2 regions of the Bacillus sp. GW821-FHT01G09 genome follow, and region 2 is predicted to be linked to the other one. Evidence: predicted binding sites of a transcription regulator. Region 2 holds the regulator's gene; the other holds the start of a gene.
The links. The regulator NrdR, encoded in region 2, represses ribonucleotide reductase genes. The targets are predictions, from matches to a motif close to AACACNATATATNGTGTT.
Positions count from the first base shown of each region.

Region 1 (6,679 bases), on a different contig from region 2:
TTTCTGCAAATATTTATTTTGTTTAACCCATTCAAATACTTCATTAATCGTTTCAGTCGGTGCAAGGGTCATGAAAATATTAGAGTACGACTTCGCATGGACAGCGTTCTCCATCATCGCCATAAAGTTCAGCACCGCTTTCCGCTGGTGGCCATCTACGTGTTCAGCCACAATCGGCATCCCCGTATTCCCCTGCTCTGTATCAAGAAGCGTAAGTCCGGCCAGTACCTTCATATAAGTGTCCTGCTCATTTTTTCCGAGGTACTTCCATGTGAGGAGATCGCCGTTTAAAGCAATCTCTTCCGGAAGCCAGAACTGTTTCACGTTTTGGTTATAGAACATTTGGGTAAAATCGTCTTCATGCTTTGACCAGTTTGCTGCGTCATAAATTTTTGTCACTATAAACTCTCCTTTAATCAAACAACACAAGAAAGGCAGCTGTCTTGCCCAGTATCTTTCGTTCTTGCATAGTAAATGGTTTTAATTCCTCTATGATGTGCATACAGATCGATTCGGTTTAAATCACGGGTCGTCATTGTGTCTTTTAAGAACAATGTAAAGCTGATTCCCTGATCAATGTGCTGCTGGATAGTGGCGATCATATCCACAACCTTGAACATGTCCATATCGTAGGCTTCTTTATAGAAGAACCAGTTATTAGATGCAAGCCCAGGCATTGGGTAGTACGTTTTTGAGTTGCCGTATGTTCGTTCTTCAATGCGTTCCATAATCGGCATAACAGACGCCGTACTTGATTGGACGTATGAGATAGAGCCTGTCGGCGCAATGCATAATCTGTAGCTGTGATACATACCGTGTTCAGCCACAAATGCTTTTAGCTTTTTCCAGTCCTCTGTCGTCGGGATATGCATACCCTCAAACAGATTAGCGATTTTTTCATATTTCGGTGAGAAATCAGTAGAAACGTATTTGTCAAAGTATTCACCTGTCGCATAGGTTGAGCCTTCATATTGATCAAACGTTTCACCCTTCTCTTTTGCGATTTCCGCAGAACGCTGGATGGAGTAGAAGTTCACCATCATAAAGAACGTGTTTGCAAAGTCACGCGCTTCCGGACTTTCATACGCAATGCCGTTTTGCGCAAGGTAGCCGTGAAGGTTCATAGCACCGAGGCCGATTGATTTCATCGCTTTGTTTGCCCGTCTTACAGCAGGCGCATTACGGATGTCAGTTGTTTCAGACACGTGTGTTAAAGAGTCTGTCGCAAGCTTGACTGTCTTTTCGATTGATTTATGCTCCATGACATTGAGAATGTTAAGCGAACCCAAGTTGCAGGAAATATCCAGACCGATTTCATCTTCTTCATCATAGTCTGTGTATGAAGAAACTTGAGATGCCTGCAGCACTTCAGAGCAAAGGTTAGAAAATTTGACCTTGGAAATATGGTTATTCGCATGCACTTTATTGACGTTATCTTGGAACATGATGTATGGATAGCCTGATTCAGAACGAAGCATCGCCAATTTTTCAAGCAGTTTCCGCGGGTTGATTTTTTCCTTTTTCACCCGAGGGTTGTCGACAAACTTGTCGTACATTTCGTTCATGTCCATCTCATCCATGTGCTGGCCGTACTCTTTATAAATCGTGTGCGGGTAGAATACATAAGCCGCTTTGTCCTCGCGTGCAAGCTCAACGAACTTATCCGGAATGACAACACCGATCGAAAGCGTTTTGACACGCACATCTTCATCCGCAGAAATCTTTTTCGTATCAAGAAAATCATTGATATCGCGGTGGAAAATGTTTAAATACGCCGCGCCGGATCCTTGTCTTTGTCCCATTTGGTCAGCGTAACGGAACGCGTTATCAAGAAGCTTCATGACGCCTACAACGCCTTTTGTCGCATTCTCAACATCTTTAATGGCTTCACCTTTCGCGCGAAGCTTGGACAGGTTAAGAGAAACCCCGCCGCCAAGCTTAGAAAGCTGCATGGAGATATCGATCGCTCTTGAAATGTCATTTAAAGAATCATTAACTTCGAGCAAGAAGCAGCTCACAAGTTCACCGCGGCGTTTTCTGCCGGCGTTCAAAAATGTCGGTGTGCTCGGCTGATATTCTTGATTGATCATCAGGTTTACATATTCTTTTGCTTTCTCAGTGTCGCCGTTAGCGAAGAACAGCGCAACAATTGAGATCCGGTCCTCATAACGCTCGAGGATTTTTTTCTTGTCATTCGTTTTCAAAGCATAGTCATTATAGAATTTAAACGCACTCATGAAGGAAGGAAAACGAAACTTCTTAGCGTAAGCTGTCTTAAACACTTCTTTAATGTCTTCAAAAGAATAAAGGCTTAAGAATTCCTCTTCGTAGTATTGGTTTTCAACCAAATAATCCAGCTTCTCTTTTAAATCGTGAAAGAAGACTGTGTTTTGATTGATATAATCTACAAAATAGCTATGTACAGCCTCTTTATCCTTATCAAACTGGAATTTTCCATCTTTTTGGATCATGATTTCGTTATTTAACTGGATCCATTTTGGCACTTGATTTTGTGACAACTCTTTCTACCTCCTGAGTAAACAATTCAACGTCTTTAGATGTGCCGCTGAGTTCAAATTTGTGCAAGATCGGCACCTGATATTGTCTTGAAATGGTATCGGCGCTTTTTGCAAAGTTATCGCCCCATACTTTGTTGCCGCTCGCAGCGACTCCTAATAAGAGATGGGCGTATTTTTCGAGAAATGATTGTGTTGATGCCGGTACCTGGCCGAAGTTTGTCGTGTAGGTGACCAAAACAAACGGAGTGTCCACGTGGTCCATTTCGTCCACCTTGCGTATCTGCTGAAAGCCTGTTTTATTCACAAACCGCTGAACATTCCCTGTTTTCGAATCAAATATGATTTGTACCACGTTTTATCACGACCTATCAAAAAATATGAATCTCTCATTACTAACACTATATATAGTATACTACCCTCTAGCAAAAACACAATATATAGATTCGTTTTTATGAAAAATTCATATTTTGATCAAATCAGGCAAATGGGCAGACTCATTAGGGCCCAAAAAAGAGAGCAGAACGAGAATCATCTCTCGTCCTACTCGGGGTGTCGTTTTTTAGCCGATGTTTATCATAACATGAAAAAAAACTGCTTAGTAGTCTAGATTTTTTTTTCTTAAGCTATCACAGCATTTTTCACTCTCTACTGTTTCTTCTATTTCAACATCCGCGCCGATCTCTTCTAAAACCGCCTTCAAAGCAGTGATAATTGACGCTTCTCTGATTAATTCTTTTCCGTTCACAATGATACTTGTTCCGTATTCATAGCAAGAATCATCTTCGCAAATTTCTTCCCAATGATTCACGATCACTTTATGCTTCATGTTTTCACCCTCTGTTTGATCTGTGTCTGTATTTAGTTTAGCGGCTGGAATCCGCTTTGTAAATTCGAATGCTTGTGAATTTTATTCAAGTTCATCATCCGCGTATTCTTTCTTCAGCTTTACCTCATTGCGGGACTCATTATACTCATAAATTTTGATATAGCCGTCCTCCATAACGCCAAAATGGTTATGTTCAAGTGGAAACGAGGTGGGCTGAGGCGTTTCATAGTCTGAATTGCCGCTGTCTGTTTCAATAATGGTATCTTGATTCCCGCACGCCCCGAACAGTAAAAAGACAGCTATCCATACAAGTGCAATCCTGATTCGTCTCAGTTCTGCTTCACTTTCAAACAAGGTCGATCACTCCTAAATTCATTTTATACATAATATACCATTTTCACTTCCGTATGTTGTTCTCATAAAAAAAGACCGTGCCTTGGCATGGTCAGCTTACACAAAAAGCTTGGAGCAAAAGTGGATTCATGTTAAAAATGGCCGCCGGGAACCCCCGGCAGCCTTTCCTCATGTCTTGACATGGCATTTTTTGATCTATTCGAGTTCAAGCTGGACGTTTTTTTGCGGCGCAAACGTTGAGATCGCATGTTTATATATAAGCTGCTGCTTACCTTCCGATTCCAACAATACGGTAAAGTTATCAAAGCCTTTCACCTGGCCCCGCAACTGAAAGCCGTTCAGCAAAAAAACAGTGACATACGTATTTTCTTTCCGGATTTGATTCAAAAACTGATCCTGAATATTAATCGGTTTCATGTTTCGTCCTCCTTGATTCTCTATATCATACAGTTTCGATTAAAATTCGAGTTTTCCTGCTATATGTGTGAAAATTTCCTTTTTTTTCAGCTCCATATCAACAGGCGGTGTCATATCGAACCATGTGACCTGCATTTTGTTGCGAAACCACGTCAGCTGGCGTTTCGCATACCGCCTCGAGTTCTGCTTTAGCTGTTCGACAGCATCGGAAAGTGTCACAAAACCGTCAAAATATGCATACAGCTCTTTATAGCCTATCGCCTGTATTGATTGACAGTCTCTCACGTTCTTGTCGTATAAGCGTTTCACTTCGGGAAGAAGGCCTGACTGCATCATCAAATCGACCCGCTGATTAATTCTTTCGTAAAGCGTGTCTCTATCCATTGTTAGGCCAATTAACACTGCATTGTACAGAAGTTCTCGTTTTTGTTCCTTCAAATGCTGGGACATCGTTTTTCCGGACGTATGTAAAATTTCCAGTGCGCGAATGACTCTTCTTGTATTATTCGGATGAATCGCAGCTGCTGCCTCGGGATCTGCTGCAGCAAGTTTGGCATGAAGAAAGTCAGCGCCTTCCCGCTCAGCGGCCATTTGCATGCTCTCTCGAAACACGGGATCATTTGCCTCTTCCGTAAATGTATAATCGTAAAGCACAGATTGTATATAAAGCCCTGTACCGCCGACAATCATCGGAAGCTTTCCTCTATTTGCAATCTCGCTGATTTTATTTCTTACTAAGCTTTGATAATCGGCAGTAGAGAAAGAGTCTTGGGGATCTAAAATGTCAATCAGATGATGGGGCACTCCCTCCATCTCCTGTTCGGTAATTTTAGCTGTTCCAATATCCATCCCTTTATAAATCTGCATCGAATCTCCGCTGATAATTTCCGCGTTTAAGGATTTGGCTAGCTGAATACTTAAATTGGTTTTCCCCACTGCCGTCGGTCCGACTAAAATGACAACGGGCTGCTTCGTATTATTCAATATGTATCACTCTCTTTTATAAATCTCCCCCCATTATAGCATTCAACATGGACAACCACCTATCCATTTTGCCCTTTTTTTGCATCGGTAAACATCCTTCTACCAGCCGAGCGGCTCATTGCCGACAATTTCCCTTGTCTTTCCTTTCAGGGTATGACGATGCGTTTTTCTTCTGTCATCTCCGGGATCGTACACAACCCCTCCGTACTGGATCTCAATCGGCTCGTTATAGGCCAGATACGTCGTTTCTTCGATTTCATGATAATGTGTGCCATCTGCTAAAGGAATCGCCGGTCCTGAGATTCCGTAATACCGATGAAAATGGCCGTTTTCAAATGAAGTGATCCCTGTATAGTAATGTGTATGCTGATCGGTATTTGATCCGTTTGCCGGCTGAGTAAACCCTTCGATGAGATGATAATGGCCCTGTTCTCTCGTTGTTTTGACATGATAAGCATGTGCGTGGGGCGGTGCTTTTGACCAGTCAGACTGATACAGGCCCAATGTGTTCACATCCTCCTTTTCCTCGATTCGCCCAATCAAATCCGGGCAGGGTGAATACACTGCATCATCTACACTTTATTACAGGAGGAAAGAAAACATGAACGAGTTAGAGCATTTCAGCCCTGAAGATACAAGAATATTTGGAAGACCGTTCGGATTCGGGAGACCATTTGGGTTTGGAAGACCGTTCGGATTTGGTTACGGGTTTGGAAGACCCGGATTTGGCTATGGATTTGGGTTTGGCCGGCCATTCGGATTTTTTGGAGGACCGTTTATCGGCGGCCTTGCAGGCGGGCTTATAGGAAGCGCTTTATTTAATCCTTATTTGTATGGCGGATACCCCTATTATCCGTATGCCCCGTTCCCTTATTATTATTAAACGCAAAAGGCCCCTTAAAAAGGGGTCTTTTTATGTGTGTGAAAATGAATCTCTTGACTCATACATAGGCATACACTAATATTTTTCTAGCTGAAGTTTTTTCTAATCTAAAAATATAGTGAGGAGAATTCATGATGTTGATAGGATATATATTCCTCACGATTGCCATATGTTCGGAATCGATAGGAGCAGCCATGCTGAAGGTATCTGATGGCTTCAAAAAGTGGAAGCCAAGTGCTTTGGTCGTTATTGGCTATTCCCTCGCCTTTTATATGCTGTCCCTGACTTTAAACCATATTCCCCTGAGCCTCTCCTATGCGACTTGGAGCGGGGCGGGCACGGTGCTGACGTCAGTGATCGGAGTAAAATGGTTCAAGGAAGATCTGAATGCCAAAGGGCTGATCGGGATTCTTTTATTACTATCAGGGGTCGTGTTACTTAATTGGCAGTAAAGGAGTGATGAAGATGAGAGGATTGCTTTATTTGGCTCTCGCCATTGTATCTGAAGTGTTTGGGAGCACGATGCTGAAGCTTTCAGAAGGATTTACACAAACCTGGCCCATTGCCGGAGTCATAGTCGGATTTCTTTCTGCTTTTACGTTTCTAAGCTTTTCTTTAAAAACAATTGACTTATCAAGCGCGTATGCAACATGGTCGGGCGTTGGTACCGCGCTTACAGCAATTGTCGGGTTTTTG
Region 1 is NZ_JBWKWL010000002.1:915,866-922,544, reverse strand. Features, by position in the region: gene nrdF (class 1b ribonucleoside-diphosphate reductase subunit beta) at 1-399, opposite strand, end outside; gene nrdE (class 1b ribonucleoside-diphosphate reductase subunit alpha) at 417-2,519, opposite strand; gene nrdI (class Ib ribonucleoside-diphosphate reductase assembly flavoprotein NrdI) at 2,479-2,871, opposite strand; gene AC07VD_RS09870 (hypothetical protein) at 3,115-3,345, opposite strand; gene AC07VD_RS09865 (YmzC family protein) at 3,427-3,699, opposite strand; gene hfq (RNA chaperone Hfq) at 3,895-4,116, opposite strand; gene miaA (tRNA (adenosine(37)-N6)-dimethylallyltransferase MiaA) at 4,156-5,100, opposite strand; gene AC07VD_RS09850 (YmaF family protein) at 5,200-5,613, opposite strand; gene ymaG (inner spore coat protein YmaG) at 5,702-5,983, shown strand; gene ebrA (multidrug efflux SMR transporter subunit EbrA) at 6,118-6,435, shown strand; gene ebrB (multidrug efflux SMR transporter subunit EbrB) at 6,449-6,679, shown strand, end outside.
Region 1: nrdI (class Ib ribonucleoside-diphosphate reductase assembly flavoprotein NrdI) is a predicted target of NrdR. The motif match lies at 2,914-2,931, and genes of this name have one in related genera.

Region 2 (6,679 bases):
GCGACAGATTTATTATATGTTTGAGCGATGTCAGCCAATACAGGGTGATCCAGCAGCTGTCCCTGCATTAAAGGTGACCAAGCCTCCATCTGGATGCCCTGATTTTGGCAGTATCTTATCAACTCTTTTTGTGTGAGGCGCGGGTGAAATTCCACTTGGTTAATCATAGGCTTAATTTCAGCTGCCGTCATCAGATCTTCAAGATGGTGAATTTGGAAGTTGCTTACGCCAATCGCTTTGATACGGCCTTCTTTATACAGCGTTTCAAGCGCTCTCCAAGCTTCTTTATACTTTCCTTCTACAGGCCAGTGGATGAGGTATAGATCCAAATAATCCAGACCGAGTTTGGACAGACTTGTTTCAAACGCGGCGAGTGTTTCTTCGTAGCCTAAATCCGCATTCCATACTTTCGATGTGATAAACAGATCCTCTCTTGAAATGCCTGCTTCTTCAATGCCTTCCCGAATCCCTTCTCCGACTCCAGCTTCATTTCCATAGATTGCTGCAGTATCAATACTGCGGTACCCGTGAACAATGGCAGTTTTAACTGCGTTTACCAGTTCAGATCCTTCTTCCACTTGGAACACGCCGAGGCCGAACCAAGGCATTTCTACCCCATTATGAAGTGTTGCTTTTGCTTGTAAATGTGTTGTCATGTTCATTTCCTCCTTTAAAATTGTCAGGCTTCCTGCCGATCTCGTTTTTCCATCAAGCGGCTCCAGCCTGTTAAAATGACTGCACCGACCACCATTAATCCGCCTATCCAAGCGGTATGAATCAATCCGATTGAATCGGTGATCACACCGCCAAGGTATGACCCAAGCGCGATCCCTGCATTAAAGGCAGCGATATTCATCGCGGATGCGACGTCAACTGCACTCGGGACAAAACGCTCAGCCAGCATGACGACATACACCTGAAGGCCGGGCACGTTCATAAAGGCCAGCAATCCCATACAGAGAATGGTAATGAGCCCAGCTGCTTGATACGGGGCTGTAAATGTCAGTACGAATAGAACAATTGCCTGTACGATAAACATATAGAATAAAGCGGCAATTGGATTTCGGTTTGACAGCTTTCCGCCAATCATATTGCCGATAGCAATAGCTATTCCGTATCCGAGCAGAATCACTGCAACAGTCCCGGCTTTGAAGCCTGTTACTTCCTGAAGCAGGGGAGACAGATACGTGAACACAACGAATGTTCCTCCGTATCCAAGCGCTGTAATGACAAATAAAAGCAATAACCGGCTGTTTGTCACAAGCTTCAATTGATCCCGCATCGTTGTTTTCGTCCCTTTTCGTAATTTGGACGGTACAAGAATGCCATTTGTAATGAAAGCAATGATTCCGACGGCGATAATGACCATAAAGGCGAAACGCCAGCCGAACTGCTGGCCGATAAATGTCCCAAAAGGAACTCCGGTTACAGTTGCCACAGTGAGGCCAGTAAACATAATTGAAATCGCGCTAGCCCTTTTATCTTCCGGGACAATATCCGCTGCGATTGTCGAACCGATCGACATAAACACACCGTGCGAAAATGCCGATATCACACGTGCTGCTAGTAAAATCCCGATGCTTGAAGCGGTTGCTGCCATCGTATTACCGGCAATAAAAATAAACATGATCCAAAGCAATAGTGTCTTACGTGACATGCTTGAGGTCAATGAAGTTAATATAGGTGCCCCAAATGTAACGCCGAGCGCATAAAGGGAAACAGTCAATCCTGCTGTCGTGACGGGAATATCCAGGTCATCAGCAATGAGCGGCAAAAGGCCGACACTGATAAATTCAGTTGTCCCTATTGCGAATGCACTTACGGCCAAAGCCAGTAGTGCAGGAATACTGCTTTTATTGGCTGAAGTCATGATGTTCCTCCTTTGTAAGATGTGTTGTATGATTGAAATTCTGCCGAGTAAGCTATATAAATAAAAAAGAGCAGATTCAAATCAGCCGGCAAATGTGATTATGAAACATATCGTTAAGAAATAAAAGTACGTACTTTGAAGTGCTATAGTCACTTTTTGGTGCCTGTGAGGAGAATGGATTGTATGGAGAAGAAAAAATATAACATTTCTGTTGAAGCGACTCTTGAAGTGATCGGTGGAAAATGGAAATGCGTCATTTTATGCCATCTGACGCACGGAAAAAAACGCACAAGTGAATTAAAACGCCTAATGCCCAACATCACGCAAAAAATGCTGACTCAGCAGCTGCGCGAGCTGGAAGCGGACGGTGTCATTAACCGAATCGTATATAATCAAGTTCCTCCCAAAGTGGAATACGAGCTCAGCGAATACGGCCGCAGCTTAGAAGGGATTTTAGATATGCTGTGTGCTTGGGGAGCGAATCATATTAACAGAGTGTACGGGGATACATTTTCTGTGCTAGAAGAAAGTGTGCTCAATGATAAGTTAAAACAGGAATCATAAAGCATGAGGGCAGTCAGTGCGGAGCGCTGGCTGCTTTTTGGTTCTTATGCCTGATATTCTGTGCAAGAAAACATAAGATGCATCATAAATTAGCGTTATAATCGTTGATTTTTATCAATATGTACTGGCGAATTTGTTTTAATGTGTTATACTAATTTTAGATAGTAACAAATTAGGATGGCATAATTGATAAGGGGTGTCCAACATGAAGGTAAAAGTAGCGATCAACGGGTTTGGAAGAATCGGAAGAATGGTTTTTAGAAAAGCGATGTTAGACGATCAAATTCAAGTAGTGGCCATTAACGCCAGCTATTCCGCAGAAACGCTGGCTCATTTAATAAAGTATGACACAATTCACGGCAGATACGACAAAGAGGTTGTGGCTGGTGAAGACAGCCTGATCGTAAATGGAAAGAAAGTGCTTTTGTTAAACAGCCGTGATCCAAAACAGCTGCCTTGGCGGGAATATGATATTGACATAGTCGTCGAAGCAACAGGGAAGTTTAATGCTAAAGATAAAGCGATGGGCCATATAGAAGCAGGTGCAAAAAAAGTGATTTTGACCGCTCCGGGAAAAAATGAAGACGTTACCATTGTGATGGGCGTAAATGAGGACCAATTCGACGCTGAGCGCCATGTCATTATTTCAAATGCGTCATGCACGACAAATTGCCTTGCGCCTGTTGTAAAAGTACTGGATGAAGAGTTTGGCATTGAGAGCGGTCTGATGACTACAGTTCATGCGTATACGAATGACCAAAAAAATATTGATAACCCGCACAAAGATTTGCGCCGGGCGCGGGCTTGCGGTGAATCCATCATTCCGACAACAACAGGAGCGGCAAAGGCGCTTTCGCTTGTGCTGCCGCATCTGAAAGGAAAACTTCACGGCCTCGCCTTGCGTGTCCCTGTTCCGAACGTCTCATTGGTTGATCTCGTTGTTGATCTGAAAACGGATGTTACGGCTGAAGAAGTAAACGAGGCATTTAAACGCGCTGCCAAAACGTCGATGTACGGTGTACTTGATTACTCAGATGAACCGCTCGTTTCGACTGATTATAATACGAATCCGCATTCAGCGGTCATTGACGGGCTTACAACAATGGTAATGGAAGACAGGAAAGTAAAGGTGCTGGCGTGGTATGACAACGAATGGGGCTACTCCTGCAGAGTTGTTGATCTGATCCGCCATGTAGCGGCACGAATGAAACATCCGTCTGCTGTATAAAATAAGGTCATGGACACATTTTAAAGAAAAAACCCTTAACAGCATATTTCTGAAAAAACGCACCTTGCAAATTAGACTTAAACACAGTATACTATTTTTCGTGAACTTCTTGCTTGAGACTGTTTCGGAATTACTTAAAGGGTTAGGACCTCTCCGGACTAACTTTCCCCCGTGGTAAATGGCCGACCCAGTTGTTGGAATTTCACTTTTTAATTCTTGTTAAGGGGGGTCCATGACTATGGAAACAATGGGGCGTCACGTTATCTCCGAGCTATGGGGATGCGATTTTGATAAGCTGAATGACATGGATTTTATTGAAAAAACGTTTGTAAATGCTGCTCTAAAATCAGGTGCTGAGGTGCGCGAGGTTGCATTTCACAAATTTGCACCGCAAGGCGTAAGCGGAGTTGTGATTATTTCTGAATCACACTTAACGATTCACAGTTTTCCTGAGCACGGATATGCGAGCATTGATGTTTATACTTGTGGAGACTTAGATCCTAATGTCGCTGCTGATTACATTGCAGAGGCATTACATGCTGATACAAGAGAAAACATTGAAATACCAAGAGGAATGGGGCCTGTGCAAATTAAACAGGCGCAAGCGAAAGTACTATAAAGTAAATTGCGAACACAAAGGGAGCTGAAGCTAGAAAGCCATTATGCGCTTTTTAGCTTATGCTCCTTTTATTTTTATAAAGAAACGAGAGTGTCAGCTTTTTCTTTTTTCATTTTTTTTGTAAAATAAGAAAGAGATTTTCACAAACCACCTAATGCTATAGAAACAAATTTAACAACGGCTCTCCCGACAGATGCTGTCACATCTATTTTTAAAAGGCGGAGGCTGCCGAAAATACATTGCAGGGAACGATATAGTTGGGAGCTGATTTTATTGAAATGTCCTTCATGCCAGCATAACGGAACACGAGTCCTTGATTCACGGCCTGTGGATGACGGAAAGTCGATTCGCCGAAGACGCGAGTGCGAATCCTGCCACTACCGGTTTACGACCTTTGAGAAAGTGGAGGAAACCCCGCTCATCGTCGTGAAAAAAGAAGGTGTGCGTGAGGAATTCAGCAGAGAAAAAATGCTGCGCGGCCTCATAAAAGCATGTGAAAAAAGGCCTGTTTCACTCAAAACGCTTGAAGACATGTGCTTTGATATTGAAAAAGAGCTTCGCAATCAAGGCTGCTCCGAAGTGAAGAGTGAGCTCGTCGGAGAAATGGTCATGGACCGGCTGGCTAAGATTGACGAAGTCGCATATGTACGGTTCGCGTCCGTCTATCGGCAGTTTAAAGATATAAACGTCTTTATCGACGAATTAAAAGACTTAATAAAGAAAGAGCGTTAAAAGAGCTAAGAGGATTCTTCTAGCTCTTTTCTCATGTGCAAAATTGGCATTTGATAGATATAAGAAACGGTGTAAAATGAAAGGTAGAAACAAATTCGGAAGGTTTGAGAATGTATGGCTGACTATTGGAAAGATGTACTGCCTGTAGATCCGTATGTGGTTAAAAGCAGATCGATGCTGCAGGATATTGACAGACAAATTATTACACAACTGTACCAGCCCTTAATCGGCCCTGTTGCATTCTCTCTTTATATGACATTGTGGGGAGAGCTTGAACAAAACCGTCTGTGGGGCGGAGAGTCCACACATAGACAGCTGATGGGGATGACACAGTCCAACTTAAAAACGATCCATCAGGAACAGGGGAAGCTCGAGGGCATCGGATTGCTGAAAGTATATATGAAAGAATCCGAGCGGCAGGAGCGCCTCTTTATATATGAACTCCTTCCGCCGCTCAGACCAAATGAATTTTTTGAAGACGGAATGCTGAATGTTTTTCTGTATAATAGAGTCGGAAAAACGAAATATCAGCAATTAAAACAATTTTTTACGCACCCGGCCATTTCAGAAGATGCGAAGGACATTACGCGGCCGTTTAATCACGCGTTTGAATCGCTGCAGCCGAGTGAATGGAAGCTCACATCCGATATGGAGGAAACGGTAAGGCTTGCCGAGGGGTCCGAGTATACTTCTGTCGGACAGTCTCCGTCCTACACCATAACGGAGGATGTGTTTGATTTTGATTTGTTTTTAGCGGGACTTTCTGAGACGATGATTCCGAGAAAAGCGATGACCCAGCAGGTGCGGGACACAATCAAAAAGCTTTCTTACCTGTACGGAATTGACCCTTTGCAAATGCAAAACGTTGTGATGAGCGCAATTGATGAGCGTGACGTCATTACGACGGAGGCTTTAAGAAAAGCGGCGAGCGACTGGTATCAAATTGAAAGAAACGGACAGCTGCCCGATTTGGTGGAAAAAACACAGCCGGTGCATCTGCGTGAAGGCGAAAAACCGGCAGAAGAGGATTCTCTGGATGGGAAGCTGATCGCATTGCTGGAGGCGATTTCCCCGAAGAAGCTTCTGCAGGACATTGCTGACGGAACAGAGCCGTCAAAAGCTGATCTGAAGATCATAGAAGAAATTATGTTCGAACAGAAGCTCGAGCCAGGCGTCACAAATGTGTTAATTTATTATGTCATGCTGAAAACCGACATGAAGCTGTCCAAAAACTATATCCAAAAAATCGCTTCGCATTGGGCACGCAAAAAGGTGAAAACGGTCAGGGAAGCGATGAAGCTCGCAATAGAAGAAAACCGCCAGTACCTTGAATGGGCTGAGGGAAAAACAAAGTCTTCGAAACGAAACCAAAAAGTGATTCGTGAAGAAAAGCTTCCTGATTGGATGACAGAAAAGGAAACAGCGTCCGATTCAGAATCCGGACAGCAGAAGCTGCATCCGCAGGATTTGGAAGAACAGAAGAAAAAAATGATGGAAGAAATGCAAAAACTGAAAAAATACTCTGCCTATTAAAGACAGAGATGCGGGGTGAAGGAATAGATGGAACCAATCGGCCGTTCCCTGCAGGGCGTAACCGGCAGGCCGGATTTCCAAAAACGTCTTGAACAAATGAAGGAAAAAGTCATGAAAGATCAAGATGTTCAAG
Region 2 is NZ_JBWKWL010000003.1:316,579-323,257, reverse strand. Features, by position in the region: gene ytbE (aldo/keto reductase YtbE) at 1-656, opposite strand, end outside; gene AC07VD_RS12300 (MFS transporter) at 680-1,870, opposite strand; gene AC07VD_RS12295 (winged helix-turn-helix transcriptional regulator) at 2,054-2,434, shown strand; gene AC07VD_RS12290 (glyceraldehyde-3-phosphate dehydrogenase) at 2,640-3,662, shown strand; gene speD (adenosylmethionine decarboxylase) at 3,901-4,281, shown strand; gene nrdR (transcriptional regulator NrdR) at 4,555-5,013, shown strand; gene dnaB (replicative helicase loading/DNA remodeling protein DnaB) at 5,128-6,546, shown strand; gene dnaI (primosomal protein DnaI) at 6,574-6,679, shown strand, end outside.